DNA from 4 places in the Pseudoalteromonas sp. XMcav11-Q genome. Region 4 is predicted to be linked to each of the others. Evidence: predicted binding sites of a transcription regulator. Region 4 holds the regulator's gene; each other region holds the start of a gene.

What was found. The regulator MetJ, encoded in region 4, represses methionine synthesis genes. The targets are predictions, from matches to a motif close to TAGACGTCTAGACGTCTA.
Region 1: a site for MetJ is predicted at 3,737-3,754, ahead of ABMY45_RS20875 (methylenetetrahydrofolate reductase). Genes of this name have one in related genera too.
Region 2: a site for MetJ is predicted at 2,511-2,528, ahead of metE (5-methyltetrahydropteroyltriglutamate--homocysteine S-methyltransferase). Genes of this name have one in related genera too.
Region 3: a site for MetJ is predicted at 2,606-2,623, ahead of metK (methionine adenosyltransferase). Genes of this name have one in related genera too.

What each region holds. Positions count from the first base shown of each region.
Region 1 is NZ_JBECOX010000017.1:48,642-54,196, forward strand. It holds gene tsaD (tRNA (adenosine(37)-N6)-threonylcarbamoyltransferase complex transferase subunit TsaD) at 1-46, shown strand, start outside; gene plsY (glycerol-3-phosphate 1-O-acyltransferase PlsY) at 308-898, opposite strand; gene folB (dihydroneopterin aldolase) at 1,023-1,373, shown strand; gene folK (2-amino-4-hydroxy-6-hydroxymethyldihydropteridine diphosphokinase) at 1,381-1,869, shown strand; gene ABMY45_RS20870 (undecaprenyl-diphosphate phosphatase) at 1,866-2,666, shown strand; gene ABMY45_RS20875 (methylenetetrahydrofolate reductase) at 2,734-3,690, opposite strand; gene ABMY45_RS20880 (pitrilysin family protein) at 3,961-5,555, shown strand, end outside.
Region 2 is NZ_JBECOX010000001.1:573,402-578,956, reverse strand. It holds gene ABMY45_RS02795 (PepSY-associated TM helix domain-containing protein) at 1-109, shown strand, start outside; gene ABMY45_RS02790 (hypothetical protein) at 169-540, opposite strand; gene ABMY45_RS02785 (ElyC/SanA/YdcF family protein) at 686-1,450, opposite strand; gene ABMY45_RS02780 (LysR substrate-binding domain-containing protein) at 1,551-2,438, opposite strand; gene metE (5-methyltetrahydropteroyltriglutamate--homocysteine S-methyltransferase) at 2,728-5,004, shown strand; gene ABMY45_RS02770 (hypothetical protein) at 5,006-5,206, opposite strand; gene ABMY45_RS02765 (EAL domain-containing protein) at 5,318-5,555, opposite strand, start outside.
Region 3 is NZ_JBECOX010000006.1:252,019-257,573, forward strand. It holds gene ABMY45_RS12295 (methyl-accepting chemotaxis protein) at 1-354, shown strand, start outside; gene tkt (transketolase) at 470-2,464, opposite strand; gene metK (methionine adenosyltransferase) at 2,725-3,876, shown strand; gene ABMY45_RS12310 (HDOD domain-containing protein) at 3,939-4,784, opposite strand; gene ABMY45_RS12315 (CYTH domain-containing protein) at 4,895-5,555, opposite strand, start outside.
Region 4 is NZ_JBECOX010000018.1:44,109-49,663, forward strand. It holds gene metL (bifunctional aspartate kinase/homoserine dehydrogenase II) at 1-1,319, opposite strand, end outside; gene metB (cystathionine gamma-synthase) at 1,324-2,544, opposite strand; gene metJ (met regulon transcriptional regulator MetJ) at 2,889-3,209, shown strand; gene ABMY45_RS21255 (malic enzyme-like NAD(P)-binding protein) at 3,291-4,532, opposite strand; gene rpmE (50S ribosomal protein L31) at 5,305-5,520, opposite strand.

The DNA.
Region 1 (5,555 bases), on a different contig from region 4:
GAAAACTAAGCCACGTTGGCCGCTGGATAGTCTAGAAAAAGTCTAGGGTCTGTTGATCTTTGCTGTTTGATTTTTGTTCTCCTGAGTGTGTTTTGGTCGCGACGCTCGACTTGCCGCCTAGTAATCTAGGCAAAAGTTGAGCAACAATGAACAAAGCGCACTCAGGTGAACCCAAAGGGCAGCGCTTGATTAGCATTTCTACTGTGTTCTCGCCTGACTCACATAGAATAACTATGCTACGCAGGCTCTGCCTTGTACAAATACCAATCAAACTGCTGCAAAAACAAACTTGAAAGGTAAACAGGCCCTAGTCTTTAGACTTTTTCCCCACCTTGGGCTCTTTACCACTCAAGAGCCTTTTAATATTTGCCCTATGACGAATAATAATCACCACAGTTAAAAAGCTTACCGGCACCGTATAAAGCGGTTTTATCCACCATGTGTAAAGTGGAGCTGCTGCGACTGCGACAATCGCTGCGAGTGAAGAATAGCGTGTTAGCGCTAGCACCACGAGCCACGTACTAATCAATAGCCCACCCAATGACAAGCCGATGGGTAATAGCGCACCAAATGCCGTTGCTACCGCTTTACCACCGTTAAAGTGGAAGAAAATAGGATAAATGTGACCAAGGCATGCGCTTACGGCTATTGCACCTAACCACACAGGTTCTATTTTCAGAAAGTAGGCTCCCCACACCGGGATGGTTCCCTTTAAAATATCGAAGACGAGCACCAGCGCAGCTGGGATCTTTCCTCCCAATCTTAATACATTGGTTGCGCCTGGATTATTAGAACCATTAAAGCGTGGATCTGGTAGATTGAATAACCGACAAACCAGAATCGCTGAGGAAATCGATCCCAATAAATAAGCACATACGCACATTAAACTGATTAACACTGTCTTCCTTATTTTTTATTGCGTTGTTTTGGGCTATGATCGGCGGTCTTAAGTCCTGCACAGATCGCGAATTGCGATTAGAAAATGCGGGTGAATTACAGCGATAAACATGTTTGGAGTTTACATGGATAAAGTCTATATCTCACAGCTACACGTCGAAGCCATAATAGGAGTGTACGACTTTGAAAAAGAAAGTAAACAAAGCCTTTACTTTGATGTTGAGATGTTGACCGATATTAGCGCTGCCGCTCGCCATGACGATATTAGTTTGGCGGTTGATTATGCCAAAGTGAGTGAGCGTATTATTGCGTATACCCAAGCAAAACCAGTAGAGCTATTAGAAACGTTAGTTGAACAGCTTGCCGCAATGATCCTAAATGAATTTAATGTACAACAAGTGCTTATAAAAGTGAGTAAACCTGCTGCCGTGCCACAAGCACAAACGGTTGGTGTAGAAATTGTGCGTAAGAAGTAGAATTATCATGGCACAAATTTTTATCAGTCTCGGCTCAAACATAGAAAAAGAAAAAAATTTGCTGAGTGGCTTGAGGGTATTGATAAAACACTTTCCGGATTTTCAACATTCGAGTGTGTTTGAGAGTGAAGCCGTCGGATTTGCAGGAAATAACTTTTATAATTCGGTCTTTGCTGCACAAACACAGCTGTCTTTAGACGAAGTATATAAACTGCTCAAGTCGATAGAATACGATCATGGTCGTCGCTGTAGTGAAAAGAAGTTTAGTCCACGCACGTTAGATCTCGATATTCTCTTTTATGACCACCTTATTTGTTCATCACCCGCTCAGTTGCCTCGGGATGAAATAACCAAAAATGCCTTCGTGCTTCAGCCATTAGCTGAACTAGCTCCTGATTTTATCCATCCTGTTGAGGGTAAAAGCATTGCTCAGTTATGGCAGGAGTATCACAACCCAACTCAAAAATTATGGAAAGTGGAGTTTCCCAAGCAATGAGCTTTATTGAGATTGTCGTCCTTGCAATTATTCAAGGTCTCACTGAATTTTTACCTATTTCGAGTTCTGCCCACTTACTGCTACCTTCACAGGTACTAGGTTGGCAAGATCAGGGTCTTGCCTTTGATGTTGCTGTTCATGTTGGTACTTTGCTGGCTGTCGTTATTTATTTTCGACAAGACATTGTCAGCCTACTGGCAGGATGGTTCAAATCATTCTCAGGTACGCACTCGAAAGAAAGCCGGCTGACTTGGTGTATTGTGGTTGCCACTATTCCATTCGTGATCTTAGCTCCACTGCTTAAGGATATCGTAGAAGTTTATTTACGTAGTGCTTGGGTGATTGCAACATCGACGATAGTATTTGGTTTACTGCTTTGGTATGCCGACGTGAAAGCGAGACAAATCAAAGACGAATTTGCCTTAAACTGGAAAAGCGCATTGATACTGGGGCTTGCGCAAATTACCGCTGTTATTCCCGGCACATCGCGTTCAGGTATTACCATCACCGCAGGTTTATTACTCGGGCTTGATAAGAAAAGTGCGGCGCGCTTTTCGTTTTTAATGTCTATTCCAATCATTTCGATGATGGGATTGTATTACAGTTTAGAGCTTGCTACCGGCGATGAAGTGGTTGATTGGAATGCGTTATTAAGTGGTGCAGCACTGTCGTTTATCTCAGCTTATGCCTGTATCTTCTTTTTCCTGAAAATCATAGAGCGCATGGGCATGATGCCATTTGTCATTTACCGATTGTTACTAGGGGTGGGATTAATCGCTTTCTTGAGCCTAAGTTAATCTGGGCTTTGGATAATTCAGCAAGGTTAACAGAAAAGCCAGCTTGATGAAGCTGGCTTAGACTGCATTAAGCAATTTGCTTTTCCGCAAGGCATAATTCCATGGTCGCCTTCAACAGTCGATAAAGGTTTATAGATGCATCTATTTCTTCTTTACGGTTTGTTAAGCTCTCAATATTTAAGCCAAGAGAAATATCTAGATGTGAGCAGCTTTTTAAGATTTGATCTAGATTTTCTCTACAAATACGAATTGACTCACTTAGTGTATTGTCTGCATCTAACATGCGCCATTTGGTTGCTTCTGGTACTGAAATCCCCAGCCACTCCATAAACTGCAAGGTTTTTTCTCCACCACATGGAGTAAAGGTAAGAATAATGCGTTTTGGTGTTTGCCCTTGCTGTTTACAGGTGCGAGCATAGCTCGTAATAAGATCTATGGTTGCTTGAGCGTCATACACTGCTTGGGAAACAAAGAATTGGCAGCCTTGCTCTGTTTTATCAATTAACCTTTCGTGTTCATTACGCTTACTGGCGTGGCGCTCTGCGATAGTTACACCACCTAAGAAAAAGTCATCTTGATGATGCTTCAATACCTTATAGGCTTCAGAAAGCGGCAACTTAATATCGCCTTGTGAAGACGGACTGCCCACTAATACTAGATTGTTTAACCCATATTGCTGTTTTGTGCTGCTTAACCAATCGCCAAAAGCTTCACTATCGCGCTGTGCCACACTTTTATACGTAATTACATCAAGGTGTGATAATTCGCGGATCAACTGACTATATTCACACGGATCAACGGTGTGCTTAAAAGGAAATGGACGTGGTACTTGAGTACGGCTGCTTTCATCTTGAATGTCATAGATGATCACGCCGTCGTATTCAATCTCATGTAAACGGCCCAAAAGCTTAGCGGCAATTGATTTTAGCTGCTCTGGGTCGGTGCCAATCTTAGGTGGTGTGGTACCAATTAAATATACCCCTTGGTTAGGGTCAATGATTTTCTCTTGAAGCGTTAAAGCCATAATCCTCATTCCACAAAAGCATTTCTGTATCTCTTTACTAATATAGCAGCCATTTAGACGTCTAGATAGATTTTTTTAATGAAAGAATTTCAATAATTATGAATTTATCTCAAGTGCTCAAACCAAAATTTCATATTTGTTTACACATTAGGATGGTAAATCACCTTGGAAATTAGCGAATTAGTATGGCTTTGGGGCATAATCTGGAGGTTTACTAACGTAAGTGAACACGACTTACTTAGAATAAAAAATATGATTAGGACCAAATTCATGAAATTCAAATTACTAGCAACCAGCTTTGCCGTAAGCTTAGCGCTTAGTGGCTGCGCAGCGACGAATTCAGACCAAGCCCAACAGTCAGCTGAAAGTACTCAAGCTGCCCAATCCAATAAAGTATTCGCCCAAGATTATGTTTTGGAAGAGCTAGAAAATGGCCTTCGCGTCATGGTAGTTAAAACTAACTATCCTGATGTGGTATCGCTACAGATCCCGGTTTCTGTTGGTTCGCGTAATGAAGTCGAAGCGGGTAAAACCGGCTTCGCTCACTTCTTTGAGCATATGATGTTCAAAGGCTCAGAAAAGTATCCACAAGACGTTTATTCAGACATTCTAAAAAATTCAGGTGTTGATAATCGCGCCTACACCACCAATGACTACACGAACTATCACCTAAATTTCTCGAAGCAGCATTTAGATAAAGTATTAGAAATCGAAGCGGATATCTTTCAGAACCTGACTTACAGTGAAGAACAGTTTCGTACTGAAGCACTAACCGTGAAAGGTGAATACCTTAAAAATAATGCCAGCCCAGTTCGAAAACTGCTTTCTGCGGTAAGAAAAGAAGCATTTGATAAACATACCTATAAACACACAACGATGGGCTTTTTTGAAGACATCGAAGCAATGCCAGATCAAATGGCCTATGGTAAAACCTTCTTTGAACGTTTTTACAAGCCAGAATACGTATCGCTTGTCATTGTGGGTGACGTAGATCCAAAAGAAACCATGGCTATGGTGAAAAAGCACTGGGGTAATTGGAAAAAGGGTGATTATCAAGCTGATATTCCAGTTGAGCCTAAACAAGAGAAAGCACGTTACGTCCATGAAAAATATGATGGCTTACCAGGTCACTGGTTGCTTGTTTCATATAAAGGCACTGCATGGGAGCCGAAGAAAAAAGATCGAGCTGCGCTTGATTTGATCTCGCAGTTATACTTCTCTCAAAACTCTGAGTTATATCAAGAGCTGGTGGTAGACAAACAGCTTGCAAGCCAAATGTTTACCTACAACCCTGAAACCAAAGACCCTGGTCTTCTGCATGTTTTCGTTAAAGTTGAAGATGAAAAAGATCTGGCGACAGTGCGTGATGCAATCAATAACACTTACGCAAAAGCACGCACAGAGCTGGTAGATGAAAATAAACTTGCTGCACTTAAATCAAACCTAAAGTACAGCTTTATTAACGGCCTTGACTCATCACAATCTATTGCTTCGACACTCGCAAGCTACATGCATTTTGAGCGTGACCCTGAAGTGGTGAATGCGCTTTATGCAAGTGCAGATAAAGTCACTGCGAAAGACATTCGTGATATTGCCAATAAATACTTTGTGGACAGCAGCCGCACAACGGTGACTATGTCTGCACTTGAGTCTGTGCCTGGTTTTGATAAGGAAGTTAACTTAGACAAGTTAGTAGCAAAAATGGACAAGCCAGTAACGCGTCATTTCAACGTATTAGACAAGACCAATAATTCACCGCTGGTGGATGTGAACTTTCTTTTTTACACAGGTGCTGCCGCAGATCCTGCAGGTAAAAAAGGTCTTGCTGCGCTTACTGCGGCTATGATTGCCAAAGGCGGAAGTGA
Region 2 (5,555 bases), on a different contig from region 4:
ATTAGGCTGGGTGTCACTAACTTGCTTGATTATTCTGGTTTGGAGCGCCGCCCTGCTCAATTTACGTCATAAAAATAGCTCTTCTTCGCTCAGGTTGAATCGGTATTAATTGCAGCTGACCAAAAAAAACCTCGCAGCAGCGAGGTTTCTTCACTCATGAAACTGTGCTTACACAACACCACGAGGTAAGCGACAGTCGTGATCTTTTGCTGCTAGTTCAGCAATCCACTGTTCTTCCGCTTTGAAGCCATCTTCGTTTTCTGTAACGATAGTAAAGCTTGCTGATTTTACAGCTGCTGCCTTCGGCGCTTTCTTAGTCGTTTTCGCTTTTTTGGCAGGCGCCTGCGTTGTCTCACTTGCTACAGCTGACCCTGAAGTTAGCTCTTCTGTTAATTCAGCTACCTCAGCAAGACGCATGTTTTTGCCACCATCGATGCTATACCAACCTGGCTTTGCAGTGATTTCAGGCTTTTTGCCATGTGCAGCTTCGTACGCAGCTTCGAAAGCGCTTAGTACTTCAGTTTTATCTAGTTTACTCATCGTAGATCCTAGTCGTGTTGTACGCGGATACGCGGGTTAAGATTAAACTCTATTTATACCCATATTTGCGCAAATTTTCAATTTTTTACGTTTTTCAGCGCCAATTTATCGAACTTTAGCCTGGTTTTGATGCCTTTTTCGACGCTTAAAGTGCTTCAGGGTCGATAATGCGACGTATCGTGATCCACATACTACCAACTTGTTCATGCCAAATTCGAGTGACTATATCTAGCGCCTTATCATTTGCGATAAACTGCCGACTTAATGGGAGTGACTTAAAATTATAAAACTCTGTCGGGGCAGGGAATACTTCAACGCCTTGTGCTTCAAATAGGTTTTTTGCGCGTTTCATGTGCGAAGCTGACGTGACAAGTGCAACATCATAATCTACCAAAACGGGCGCGAGCATTTTCGCTTCGTCTGCGGTGTCTTTGGCATTGGGGTTTTGCTTGATACGGGTAGCGGAAATACCTAAGCTCTGTGCAGTTTTAGCCATGAGTCCTGCGCTTGTTGCGTTGCCATAGCCATAACCAGAAACATACAGCTGGGCTTTTGGGTAAATATTAGCAAGTCTAATGCCTTCAACTAGTCGAGCTAAACCGCAACTACCTAGTTGAGCATTACTGGGGAGGGAATCATCGGGGTATAAATTACAACCAAGCACAACAATTCTGTCTATGTTTTTGTGCCTGCTTGGATTGAATGCGGTGAGCGTGCCCTTATCCCACTCGATAATGTGTTGCGCGACATAAGGAGTGGATATGCTCCAAGTAGTTAGTAGGACCAACCAGACTGTGATATACGGCCCTTTGCGTGTTTTGGCGATAAAAAACATGAGCCCCATAAGTGCAACCAAAGATAACGGTAACGGCATCAGAAGTTGACCGATAACCTTTTTGACTTCAAACATTTAAACATGCCTTAGATTTAGATAAGCCTGACGCAATGCTAGCATGAGATGGGAGCTGTAGAAATGTATAACAATTAGGGCTCAAAAAGAGCCCAGTCAACTATCTTGCCGTGGTTTTACGGCAAGTATTGAGGAAATGGCGATAAACAGGGTTATCTTTCATGCTTTTCTTCATTGCTAAATACATTGGACGATTTAGCCCAAGAGCGCCTAGAGGAATCGATTTAATCAGCCCTTGGCTTTCATACGGTGTGACCAACCAGTCTGGTAAGGCCGCAACCCCCATACCCGCACTCACAAGTTGGAAGATTAATAAACCTTGATCGACGGTTTTTAGCGTACCATCAAAGCGTGCATTTTGAATAAAGTGCTTAAATATGTCCTGACGCTCGCGAGGAATAGGGTAAGAAATGATGGTTTCATCTTTTAGGTCGAGTGCTGTGACATAGGCCTTCTTGGCCAATTCGTGATCTGGTGCAACGATTAACTTTAATTTAAAGTCAAAAAGATGCGCGTATTCGAGCTGTTCTGGTTCTCGAATGTCCGAAGTAAGCACTAAGTCCAGCTCATCTTCAATAAGGTCAGGAATCGCATCATAGCTAAAGCCTCGTTCGTAATCGACTTTAATGTCAGGCCAAAAGGTATTGAATTCTTTAATCGTTGGCAGCAACCAGTGAAAACAAGCATGACATTCCACGCTTAATCTGAGTTGTGAGATGGGCTGGTTAAGGCTTTCCTTCAAACGACACTTTGTTGCTTCAACTTTAGGCAATACATCATTGGCGAGCTCTAATAGCAACATGCCTTGAGGGGTAAAGCGTACCGGTTGGGTCTTGCGCTCGAATAGTTGGCAGTCGAGTTTGTTCTCTAGATCTTTGATCTGATGAGATAAAGCGGATTGAGTCAGGAATAGCTCTCGTGCTGTATTCACAAGAGAACCAGTTTCTTTCAAGGTGGAGATAGTCTTTAGGTGCTTTATATCAATCATTATCAACAATTCTCATATTTGAAGTGAGCAAATCTCAGCATTACTCAATATTACGATTCTATTTAGTTATTATCAATGTCTAGACGTCTAAATACCTACGGTGAATTGTTCAAAAATTCACAAATCCACTATAACACTAAAAATGACAGCGTTGTCACTACTTCTGTAAAAATTTTGCAAAAAATTACAAATTAATTTTATTCATATGAAATCTGAAAAAGCATCAATTGTTGTTTTTGATTATGATAATTAAATTTAGACATCCATACACCTAGACGGAATTAAAATCATGGCATTAACACATAATTTGGGTTTTCCACGCGTAGGCAAAAAACGTGAACTTAAATTTGCAGTAGAGCGCTATTGGTCAGGCGACTTAACGCAAGACGACTTAATCGCGGAAGGAAAGCGCATTCGTGCAGAAAATTGGGCATTGCAAGCTGATGCTGGTGTTGACCTTCTCCCTGTCGGCGATTTTGCTTGGTATGATCACGTGTTGAATATTTCATTACTTGTCGGCGCTATTCCTAGTCGTCACAAAAATGATGAGTCTGTAAATCTCGATACTTTGTTTCGGATTGGCAGAGGGCGAGCACCAAGCGGCTGTGCGTGTGCTGCAAGTGAAATGACGAAATGGTTCAACACCAATTATCATTACATTGTCCCCGAGTTAACTCAAACGCAGGAATTTTCCCTAACTTGGACGGAGTTGTTTACTCAAGTAGAAGAAGCACAATTACTTGGCTACCGAGCAAAACCCGTATTGGTCGGCCCGGTAACCTATCTCTACTTAGCTAAATGCGTTGGTCAAGAGTTTGATAAATTAGTTTTATTAGATAAGTTATTGGCTGTATATCAGCAGGTACTCGGCAAGCTTGCACAGCAAGGTGTTGAGTGGGTACAAATTGATGAACCTATTTTAGCATTGGAAATCGACGATGCTTATCGCAGCGCGCTGCGCCGGAGTTTTGATGCGTTGAGTGGCCAAGGAGTAAAAGTGTTGTTAGCCAGTTATTTTGACTCCGTACAAGCGCATGTTGAAGATATTCAATCTTACCCCGTAGAAGGCGTGCATTTTGACTGCGTAACGGCAAACTACGACTTGGCTGCGTTAGAGAAAGTAGTTGGGCAAGATAGCGTACTGTCTCTCGGGATTGTGAATGGTCGTAACATTTGGCGCTCGGATCTCGAAGGTGTATATCAGCAACTTGCTCTGGTTCATGAACGTCGCGGTGATAATCTCTGGCTCGCTCCTTCGTGCTCATTATTACATACGCCAGTGGACTTAGAGCAAGAGCAAAAGCTTGATAGTGAGTTAAAGTCTTGGCTCGCATTTGCCAAACAAAAAGGGCAAGAGCTGGCATTATTGAAAAATGCATTGGAGCAGCGTGATATTACCCAGTTGGTCGAATATTCTAAGCCTGTAAAAGCGCGTTTGACTTCTACTCGAGTGAATAATAATGAGGTGCAGCAGCGTGTTTCAGCGCTTACAGCAAAAGACGGTCAACGCACGAGTGAATTCGCAACCAGAATTAAAAAACAAGCACAATCGCTAAATTTACCCTTATTGCCAACCACAACGATAGGCTCTTTCCCACAAACCCAAGCTATTCGTAAGGCGCGACGTGATTATAAAGCGGGTACGTTGAGTACTGATGCTTATCAAAGCCAGATGGAAGCGGAGATCCGTTATGCCGTTGAAGAACAAGAAGCGCTTAACTTAGATGTGCTTGTACATGGCGAAGCAGAGCGCAATGATATGGTTGAGTATTTTGGTGAATTACTCGAAGGCTTTGCCTTTACGCAGTTTGGTTGGGTGCAAAGTTATGGGTCGCGCTGTGTTAAACCCCCTGTGATCTGGGGAGATGTCTCGCGTGCAGCACCAATGACAGTGAAGTGGACGAGTTATGCACAGAGCTTAACCAAAAAACCGATGAAGGGCATGCTAACAGGGCCGGTGACTATTTTATTTTGGTCGTTTGTCAGAGATGACTTAGATAAGCCGAGCATCGCGAATCAAATCGCATTAGCACTGAGAGATGAAGTAGTGGATTTGCAAAATGCAGGGATTAAGGTGATCCAAATCGATGAGCCTGCATTTAGAGAAGGGATGCCACTCAAAGCCAGTCAGTGGAAAACTTACTTAGCGTGGGCGGCATATGCGTTTAGGGTATCTGCAAGTGGTGTGAATGACGAAACACAGATCCATACGCATATGTGTTATTCGGAGTTTAACGATATTATCGCCGCCATAGCGGATATGGATGCGGACGTGATCACAATTGAAACGTCACGTTCAAATATGACCTTACTCGACGCCTTTGAAGATTTTGACTACCCCAATGACATCGGGCCTGGCGTTTATGATATTCACACGCCAAACGTACCTGAGGTGGTATGGATAAAAGATTTAATTCACAAAGCAGCGAAGAAAATCCCAGTAGAAAGATTATGGGTGAACCCTGATTGTGGGCTTAAAACTCGAGCATGGACAGAAACCCGGGCTGCACTTGAGAATATGGTGGCAGCAACCAAAGAGCTTAGAAGCGAATTAGGTAGAAGTTAAACTAAACCGGTTCAAACACCTCATTGTTTATAAACAATGAGGGATTTGCTAGGGCCTGTTGACCTTTGCTGTTTGATTTTTGTTCTTCTGAGTGTGTTTTGGTCGCGACGCTCGACTTGCCGCCTAGTAATCTAGGCAAAAGTTGAGCAACAATGAACAAAGTGCACTCAGATGAACCCAAAGGGCAGCGCTTGATTAGCATTTCTACTGTGTTATCGCCAGACTTACATAGAATGACTATGCTACGCTGGCTCTGTCTTGTATAAATACCAATCAAACTGCTGCAAAAACAAACTTGAAAGATCAACAGGCCCTAGTTTCTACTCAGTAAAAATGCCATCGCTTGATCTGCGGCTAATGGTTTAGAAACAATATAACCTTGGCCAAACTGACAGCCTTTTTGCTTTAATAGCTGCCACTGGGTTTCGAGCTCGATACCTTCAGCGACAACGGTCAGGTTAAGTGATTGTGCAAGCTTCAAAATCGCATCAACTAGGGGGTTTTCTCTTTCAGTTAGTTGGTCAATAAAGCTCTTATCAATTTTAAGCACA
Region 3 (5,555 bases), on a different contig from region 4:
CAAGAAATTCAAGCAATGATTGAATCCTTACAAGCCGGTGCCGAAGAAGCGGTAGGCGCAATGTCAAAAGGCAAGCAGCAGGCGGAGTCGTGCGTAAATCAGAGCGACCTTGCTAATGAAGCATTAAACTCTATCACTGCAGCCGTTTCTCAGGCCCATGATGTGAGTGAAGAGATTGCAAACGCGGCGAATGAGCAACAGCAGGTGGCACAGGAAATTAGTGAACGTTTGGAATCGATTGTAACAATCGCAGAGCAAACAGCTGAAGGCGCAAGCCAGACCTCAATCTCTAGTTCTGAGGTTGCTAAACTCGCCGAAGAGTTACGCTTATCGGTAGAGCAGTTTAAGGTTTAACTTTCTAACCTGAGCTTTGAGCAGGAAGCAATCTCAAAGCTTTAGGTGGTTTAGCCAAACCACCTAACACAAAAAAACCCATGCATGGCATGGGTTTTTTGTTTCTTTTCTTTGATTATGCAAACAATGCGTTTGCCTTCTCAATGATATTTTCTACCGTAAAGCCAAATAGCTTGAATAGCTCATCAGCAGGCGCTGACTCACCAAACGTTGTCATACCAACGATAGCACCATTTAGGCCTACATATTTGTACCAGAAGTCCTCAATACCCGCTTCGATAGCGATGCGACGTGTTACTGAGCTTGGTAGTACGCTTTCTTTATATGCAGGAGATTGCGCATCAAAAATGTCAGTCGAAGGCATAGAAACAACACGTACCTTTTTACCTTCTGCACGAAGCTTATCCGCAGACTCAACCGCAAGTTGCACTTCAGAGCCTGTGGCAATAAGGATGATTTCAGGCTCACCGTCACAAGATAGTACATAACCACCTTGCTTAATTGCTGCAACTTGCTCAGCCGTACGTGGCTGCTGCGCAAGACCTTGACGGGTAAATACAAGTGCAGATGGACCATCAGCGCGTTCAACCGCTTGCTGCCAAGCAACTGCTGACTCAACTTGGTCACATGGACGCCAGCTCGCAAGGTTTGGCGTAGTACGTAAGTTCGCCATTTGTTCTACTGGTTGGTGTGTTGGACCATCTTCACCAAGACCGATTGAATCATGAGTATACACAAAAATACTTCTTTGCTTCATCAATGCAGCCATACGTACCGCATTACGCGCGTATTCCATAAACATTAGGAATGTCGCACCGTAAGGGATAAAGCCTCTGTGCAGTGCAATACCATTCATAATGGCAGACATACCAAACTCACGCACACCGTAGAAGATATAGTTACCCGCGGCATCTTCTGCCGTTAAGCCTTTAGATTGATCCCAAAGTGTTAAGTTAGAACCCGCAAGGTCAGCAGAGCCTCCCATAAACTCAGGTAGAATTGGACCATAAGCATTCAATGCATTTTGTGATGCTTTGCGTGTTGCAGGGTTTGCAGGATTCGCTTGAAGCTCTGCGATATAGGCTTCTGTTTTCTCAGACCAGTTTGCTGGAAGCTCGCCTTTCATGCGACGCTCAAACTCAGCAGCAAGCTCAGGATAATGCATTTGGTATTCAGTGAACTTAATCAGCCAGTCACTTTGTTGATTTTGACCACGTGCTGTTGCGTCCCATTTCGCGTACACATCTTCCGGTACTTCAAATGCGCCGTGCTCCCAACCGAGGAATTCACGTGCTGCTTTGATTTCATCATCACCTAGCGGTGCACCGTGACAATCATGACTACCTGACTTGTTTGGTGAACCATAACCGATAACCGTTTTACAACAGATAAGGGTTGGCTTGTCAGACTCTGCTTGCGCCGCTTCGATTGCGGCTTTAATCGCATCGCTATCGTGGCCATCAACACCGGCGATAACATGCCAGCCATAAGACTCAAAGCGTTTTGGTGTATCGTCGCTAAACCAACCTTCAACTTCACCGTCGATTGAAATACCGTTGTCATCCCAAAATGCAATCAGTTTGCCAAGACCAAGGGTACCCGCAAGTGAACAAGCTTCGTGTGAGATACCTTCCATCAAACAACCATCACCTAAAAAAGCATAGGTATAGTGATTAACGATGTCGTAATCTTCACGGTTAAACTGTGCAGCCAATGCTTTTTCAGCAATCGCCATACCTACCGCATTAGTAATACCCTGGCCTAATGGGCCTGTAGTAGTTTCAATACCCGGCGCATAACCATATTCTGGATGGCCTGGTGTTTTTGAGTGTAGCTGACGGAAGTTTTTGATGTCATCAATTGATAAGTCATAACCCGACAAATGCAACAATGAATAAATTAACATCGAGCCGTGACCGTTTGATAATACAAAGCGATCTCTGTCGAACCACTCAGGATTACTTGGGTTGTGCTTTAAAAAATCGCGCCAAAGTACTTCTGCGATGTCCGCCATGCCCATAGGGGCTCCAGGGTGGCCAGACTTGGCCTTTTGTACAGCGTCCATGGAAAGAACGCGAATTGCATTAGCAAGTTCTTTGCGAGATGGCATGAATTCTCCTACCTTTAAATGTGTTTCGCGGGGGTTTGAGCCCATTCTTACTTATTTATATGGCTAACTGCAACGGCAAAGGCCATAAAAAAACGGGTACAGACGGACTTTTTCCGACCATTAAAAAAGTTTGCACAATTTTGGACGTCTAGGCGTAAAATAACTAGTCAATGCCTAGGTTTTTTGGTTAGAATACGCCCCTTAATTTTTCGCGCTGTTCCTGATGTTTGTGAAGCGCAATATTTGTGAGCATAAATACAATGGCTAAACATTTATTTACTTCTGAATCTGTTTCTGAGGGTCATCCGGATAAAATCGCCGATCAGATCTCTGATGCGGTTCTAGATGCCATCCTTGAGCAAGATCCAAAAGCACGTGTTGCGTGTGAAACTTACGTTAAAACCGGTATGGTTATGGTTGGTGGTGAAATCACGACTAGCGCTTGGGTTGATATCGAGGAATTAACTCGTAAGACCGTGCGTGAAATTGGTTACACACACTCTGACATGGGCTTTGACGCTGATTCATGTGCAATCCTTAACACCATTGGTAAGCAATCACCTGATATCAACCAAGGTGTTGACCGTACTCGTCCAGAAGAGCAAGGTGCTGGTGACCAAGGCCTAATGTTTGGTTACGCGTGTAACGAAACTGACGTACTTATGCCTGCGCCTATCACATACTCACACCGTCTAGTTCAGCGCCAAGCGCAAGTTCGTAAAGACGGCACGCTACCTTGGTTACGTCCAGACGCTAAGTCTCAGGTAACATTCGCGTACGAAAACGGTAAAGCAGTAGGTATCGACGCGGTCGTATTATCTACACAGCACTGTGATTCGGTATCACAAGCTGACCTTGTAGAAGCGGTGATGGAAACTATCATCAAGCCTACACTACCTGCAGAGCTTATCACTGAAGCAACTAAGTTCTTCATCAACCCAACTGGCCGTTTCGTTATCGGTGGTCCTATGGGTGACTGTGGTCTAACTGGTCGTAAAATCATTGTAGATACATACGGCGGTATGGCACGTCACGGTGGTGGTGCATTCTCAGGTAAAGATCCATCAAAAGTTGACCGTTCTGCAGCTTACGCAGCGCGTTACGTTGCAAAGAACATTGTTGCCGCTGGCCTTGCTGACAAGTGTGAGATCCAAGTGTCTTACGCAATCGGTGTTGCTGAGCCTACTTCTATCAGCGTAGAAACTTTCGGTACAGCTAAGCTTGATGAGTCGCGTTTAATCGAACTTATCCGCGAGCACTTCGACTTACGCCCTTACGGTCTAATCACTATGCTAGACCTTGAGCGTCCAATTTATCAGCCTACTGCTGCTTACGGCCACTTTGGTCGTGAAGAGTTCCCTTGGGAAGCAACAGATAAAGCTGACGCACTACGTGCAGCAGCAGGCCTATAACCCCTGCTGTAAAAAGTAAAAAAGGCGCCAAGAGCGCCTTTTTTAATACCACGGATAATCCCCTACCCGATAAATACTTCGTCGACATCATCTTTTAAGTTTTGATACTCATCTTCATGCAGATTAAGCTCAATCATCACCTTGTCTTTAAATAAATACCAATCCGCTGCGCTTCTAAAGTGTTTTGCTTCGAAACAGAGATTTTCAGCCAGTTTAAGTGCCGCAAAGGTTTGCACATGCTGTGCATCTTTTTGCTCTTCAAGATAGCTAACGTCATGGTGGCGCAAAATCATCTGGCATATTTCTTTAGGTAAGTGCCAAGACGTCGCAAGAAAGTAGCCTATCACAGTGTGAGGCACTGGATACTTTTGCTGCTCGTAGTAAATAAGCGTTTGCTCAGGTCGCTCTATAGACTGCTTTATTACCTCAGCGTAGTCAGGATATTTTACGGCCATTGCTGGGATCCCGGCATCATGAAACAGTCCGAGCAGCTGCAAATTCTCCATCGGTAATGATGCCTTCAAATGATGTCCAACCACCATCGCCGCTTTTGAAATATCCGCAGCGTTATCCCAAAACTGCTGCAGTGAGATACAGCACTTTGACTGCTCAAACGCATTTTTAAGCAAATACCCAGTCACTAGCTGCGTAATACAGTTAACGCCCAAAAACATCACTGCTTGTTTTATATCTGTGATTGTACGGGCAAGACCATAAGCGGGTGAATTAATTACCTTTAACACCGCAGCTGACGCACCAACATCTGCCGCAATAATATCCGCCACGGTAAATAACTCAGGCTCCGGTTGTGATAATTCATTTTGTAAGGCTTGTAATATTTCAGGCTTAGCAGGTAAGTTAAATCCGCCGCGCAAATCATTCAGCACTTTATCGTCAATATCGATCATTGGGCTACCTCAGAATTGATACACCCAAGTTTAGTTCATCACCTGATATTTGCAGTATTGATTGTAATGAAGTGGTACAAAAAAGCGGGATAAAACCCCGCTTAATCTGGTTAGAACCAATATGGTTCGCTATGCATGGAAGATTGTCGACTTTGCTCCATAGCACTTATCAAAAAGTCAGATTTTTGCTTAAGCCATGCCTGCACTTCTTGCAGCTCGTCTGCGTTTTGGCTTTGGCAAAGTTGATATAAATACGCCAGTGTTTCTAGCTCATAAATACCATAAACGATATCAATCCAAGGCGTTCTAAACACTTTGCGCGCTTCTTTATCGTAAAGCTTGCCCAGACAGTTACCGCTTAGTAGCGTGTTTTCTAACTTTATTCTCACATGTAAATAATCTCTTTCAGAAAGCGATTTATCCTGTGGAAGCAAGTTTTTCAGCTCTTGCCAGTCTTTATCAAATAATTGGCTTGCGATTTCTGTGACAGGTAGCTCTGCTGCACTCAGTGCTTTTTGATCCCAGTTTTTACGCCACGCTCTATCAACCAGCCAGCGAGTAAGTGAAAGGATCAAACGGTTATAGCGGGTGCAATGAAATAAATCTTCAATGTCCGTCGGTGTCGGCTGAACATCTTGCAAATCGGTAATGACCTGCGCCAACTCGGGAAACTGATTAAGTTTCTTATGATAAGCATGACGCTTTGAGGTATAGGTTTTTAAATGAATTGCATTTTCGACCCAGGCAAGTTCTGACAACAACCATTTTAAT
Region 4 (5,555 bases):
TCACCCACATTGCCAACACCAGCTACAATCACAGCAAGCTCTCTGCCTTTATTGACCAAACGTTCGTGCAATATAGCAAGTAGATCGCTATCAATTGCTTGATCGGTTAACACTAAGCTGTAATGGCGCTCTTGCAGCACAAAACGGGTGACAATCGCATGTTCATCCAATAATTCCAGAGCTTGCTGATGTAAGCCAGCAACATCCTGACTTGGGGCAACAATAGCAAAGCCTTGTACTTGCGACTCAATAATATTGGCTCGCGAATCCAGCGCTTTAATCACAACATGGCTAAACTCAGATGGCACCAGTAAGTGTGCCTCTCCACCTTTAACAAAATGATGAATGCTATGCTGAATAAGCTGGCTTAGCTGTTTCACTTCACCACTTTTTAGCTGCTCAACGCGTAACAGGTCAAGTTGTCCAAAAGTGGTAATAAAGCGCTTCTCTTTGCTATAGCCTGCCTTTACTATCTCAGTGCCAAGTGCATCGGCGTCAAAGCTGCTGCGAACTTGCAGTTTTATATCGGTATCTTTAAGTGGAGACAGCGTTTTTGCATGTAGTACTGGATTACCTAATCGTGCGAGTAATTCAGCTTGGCCACGACATACCTTTGTGTATTTTATGGCATTGGCGACTTTACGTGGATCAGTGCTGAATACACCCGTTGTATCCGTCCAAATTGATACTTGAGCCGCATCAAGATAACTTGCCAACAAAGTCGCGCTATAGTCACTGCCATTTCGGCCTAAAGTCACCGTTTCACCTTGTGCATTTGCGGCAATAAAACCGGTAACGATATAGATAGCGTGATCATCAATTGCGCGATAGCACGCTTCTTTGTTATGGGCGTGTAGTAACACCCCCTCTTGTTGTACAAATAACGTACGAGCGTCGATAGCTTTGGCTTCGATACCTTGAGAACTTAGGTAGTTTGCTAATATACGAGCCGACCATAGCTCTCCATGTGCAAGTAAACTCGCGTAGTGAAGATGCTGTTCTTCTCGTCCTAAAGCGATTGCTTGCAGCTCATTGACAAGCTGTTTGAGTAACACACTGTGTTGTTCACCTACAAACAGGGCATCAATTAATTCACGTTGATGATTTTCAACTTGTAATAAAACATCGTTGAATGCGCGAACATCTTGCTGCTCAAAGCTTTGCCATAACTTCACTAGGGTATTCGTTGTTTTTCCTGCAGCAGAAACCACAACACTGTCACCTAGTTGACATTGCTCTAACACTATCTTGGCAACCGCCTGATAACGCTCTGGCGAGCTTAAACTCGAACCACCAAACTTATGTACTACTTTTGCCATTTACTCACCACAACGCTACTGTATGTGCAGGCGTTAATTTGAATGACTTAGCATCATCACTCGCCTGACTTTCATCAATACATGCAAATCCCGCTTCCAGATCTGCAATGAGATCCTGTGCATCTTCAATGCCTACAGAAATACGAATCAACGTGTCGCCCACTCCCGCTTCTAAACGTGCTTGCGGATCCATACCCGCGTGTGTCATCGTCGCTGGATGACAAATAAGACTCTCAACCCCACCTAAAGATTCTGCCAATGAAAAGTGCGTTAGAGACGTTAAAAACTTCGCAGATGTTTGCAGATCGCCTTTGATATCAAAGCTCACCATGCCACCAAAGCCGAGCTGTTGTTTTTTCGCAAGTTCGTGTTGAGGATGCGACTCAAGGCCAGGGTAATAAACTTGGCTAACATACGGCGACTTTTCTAAATATTCTGCAATAAGCTGAGCATTTTCTTGATGTTGGCGTAAACGCACATTTAAGGTGCGCAGTCCACGTAGGGTAAGGTAACTATCAAAAGGTGCACCGGTAATACCGATATTATTCGCCCACCAAGCTAACTCATCACCCAATTCCTGTGTACGCGCGATCACCGCGCCCCCCACTACATCAGAATGACCATTGATATATTTAGTGGTTGAATGCACGACGACATCCACGCCAAAGGCAATGGGGTTTTGTAATGCAGGAGACAAGAAGGTGTTGTCAGCGGCGACCAAAGCCCCCACAGCGTGTGCTGCATTTACGACAGCTTCTATATCCGTTAACCGCAAAATTGGGTTACTTGGTGTTTCAATCCAAACTAATTTAGGTTTGATCTGCTGCAGCTGCGCAAGACTTTCAGGTTGCGTGAGATCCAAGACTGTTAATTTGAGCAATCCACGCTTTGCAAGCGATGTAAACAAGCGATAGCTACCACCATAGCAGTCATGTGGAATAACCAGCATATCGTCATGGTTAAGCAGTTGAGTTACTAGGTGAACGGCAGCCATGCCAGTGGCGGTAATAATACCACGAGCACCACCTTCAAGTTCGGTAAGTGCCTGTGCAAGCACATCACGATTAAAGTTACCGCTGCGGCCATAATCGTAGTCGCGTTTGGTATCAAAATCGGCAAAAGAATAGGTGGTAGAAAGGTAAAGCGGTGGCACTACTGCCCCATGCGCTTTATCAGCTTCTATACCGTGACGCACTGCTACCGTCGATTTATTAACTTGACTCATAAGGTCACCTAGATAGTTGGATGTTTAGACGTCTAAAAGGTTAGAGCAACAGAAACCAGAAGTCAAAACATTTATACCGCTAAATGGCTAAATAACTAGTATTTGACTATCTTTTTTAAACCGATAAAATTTCGCCACTCTAGGCGTTGCTAATACGACTGAGTTATTGAAAACTATGGCAGAGATTCTTCTATCTCGCTATGGCGGATTAGTTTATTCATCTATTTGAGTTTGGGATTTATCTTTAATTCGTAAGGTTATCCCTATATTCATGCGGTTGGTGAATAATGTAGACCAGAACCCAGTCATATTGGCATTGATGTAACTGAGGCAAGTACACAATTATGGCAAAATGGAACGGTGAGTATATTCACCCATATGCAGAACACGGTAAAAAAGCAGAGCAAGTAAAAAAGATCACGGTGAGCATACCTCTGAATGTACTCAAAGTGCTAACTGATGAGCGTACACGTCGCCAAGTGAATAACTTACGTCATGCCACGAACAGTGAGCTTTTATGTGAGGCGTTTCTACATGCCTTCACAGGTCAGCCACTGCCGAGCGATGAAGACTTGAGAAAAGATAATCCAGAGCGTATTCCTTTAGAGGTAAGACAAATAATGGAAGAGCGCGGTTTGGAGATCCCAGAAATAAACGAAGAGTGATAACTGCTCTTTCGCTCTGGAAATACAGACACAAAAAAAGCCTCAATCGAGGCTTTTTTCATTTGGATTAAACCTATAGTATTATTCCATATATCCAGCTGGCATATCGATTTGTGCCACGCCTGATTCAATTGCAGCTACCGCTACCGCTTTTGCGATACGAGGTAACAAACGCGGATCCATTGGTTTTGGAATGATGTACTCAGGACCAAACTCAAGACTATCTACGTCAGCCGCTTTTAACACTTCAGCAGGTACAGGCTCTTTCGCAATCGTTCTAATTGCTTCAACCGCTGCAATCTTCATCTCGTCATTGATAGCGGTTGCGCGTACATCAAGCGCACCACGGAAGATAAACGGGAAACACAGTACGTTATTTACTTGGTTTGGATAATCCGAGCGGCCTGTCGCCATGATCAAATCATTACGTGCACCGTGTGCAACTTCAGGGCTGATCTCAGGGTCTGGGTTAGAACAAGCGAATACCACTGGCTTGTCAGCCATTAGCTTTAGATCCTCAGCAGAAAGTAAGTCTGGGCCAGAAACACCAACAAATACGTCCGCATCTGCAATCACGTCTTGTAACGTACGCTTATCCGTGTTGTTTGCAAACAGCTCTTTGTATTCATTTAGGTCATCACGACGAGTATGGATCACGCCTTTTCTGTCCAGCATATAGATGTGCTCACGTTGAGCACCGCATTTGATCAGTAATTCCATACAAGCAATAGCGGCTGCACCCGCGCCAAGACACACAATAATCGCATCATGAATATCTTTACCTTGGATTTCCAACGCATTCAGCATACCCGCAGCGGTTACAATTGCAGTGCCGTGCTGATCATCATGGAATACAGGAACGTCACAACGTTCAATTAGCGCGCGCTCAATTTCAAAACACTCTGGCGCTTTAATATCTTCAAGGTTAATACCACCAAATGTGTCTGCGATATTTGCCACAGTATTGATGAAGTCTTCAGTGGTGTTGTGCTTAACTTCGATATCGATTGAATCAAGGCCCGCAAAACGCTTAAATAATAGTGCCTTACCTTCCATAACAGGCTTTGACGCCAAAGGACCTAAGTTACCCAAGCCAAGAATTGCCGTACCATTACTGATCACCGCAACCATATTTCCTTTACCCGTGTAACGGTATGCATTCGCCGGATCAGCCGCGATTTCACGTACTGGCTCTGCAACACCTGGGCTGTATGCAAGTGCTAAGTCTTTTACGGTCTCGGCAGGTTTAGTGAGTTCAACACTGATTTTACCTGGAACGGGCTTCTCGTGATAATCTAGAGCTTGTTGACGAAAGTCTGTCATGGCGCGATATTTTCCTACGAAGTTAATGTGAGAGTGTGGTAAACGTTCGCATTCTGAATGTTGGCAACCTAGCTAGCTGGTTACAGCAACACACAGTGCGATTAACTATATGAGCGACGACATTCAACCACTCAACAAGCGTATGTGCTTTGCTGTCGCGGTATGTCAATAGGACATATAGTTAATCGACCGTATTCACACAATACCGAGTTTTGCTCATTATTCAAGTAAAATCAGGTCTATCCACTAGCATGGTATTTTCTATACTTTTCCGAGAAGATAAGCTCAATTTTAAGAAATATTTCACAAATAAAATGACTAAAACTTAAAAAACAAGACGCTAAAACCAGCACGGAATGTATAAAATTAGCACAAATGCACACCAACTATAAAAACAATAAGAAAATTGCAACTTAACCAACTTTAACGTCAAGATACCGACATTTAATCGCAATATACTGACTTTAGTTTATATTAAGTGCTCATACCTGATACTATTTACTATATGAGCTTTGATTATTTTCACAACTTAAGCTCGTAAATGTTCAATATTTATCTGCTAAATAGAGTTTTTACTCTACCCAAGAGATCAGTAAAGTTTTGCTGCCAAACTGGCAAGTTTTTTATTTTAGAAGAATAAAAGACACAATAAGACGGGATGACTGACGGTCTATCTGCTGATGCAGAATAGGATGTATAAATCGAGAAGGTATTTTCAAACAGGCACAAAAAAAGCACCCTAAAGGTGCTTTTTTCGACTAGACCAACAAGATTACTTCTTGCTGCTAAGTGCACCGAAACGCTTGTTAAAGCGATCTACACGGCCACCTGTGTCAAGGATCTTCTGCTTACCAGTGTAAAACGGGTGACATGCAGAACATACGTCTAGGTGAATATCTTTACATAGCGTTGAACGAGTTTCGAACTTGTTACCGCAAGAGCACGATGCAGTGATCGTCTCGTAATTAGGGTGAATACCTTCTTTCATAGCAACCTCTAGTTAAGGCCGTATCGCTCTCCAAA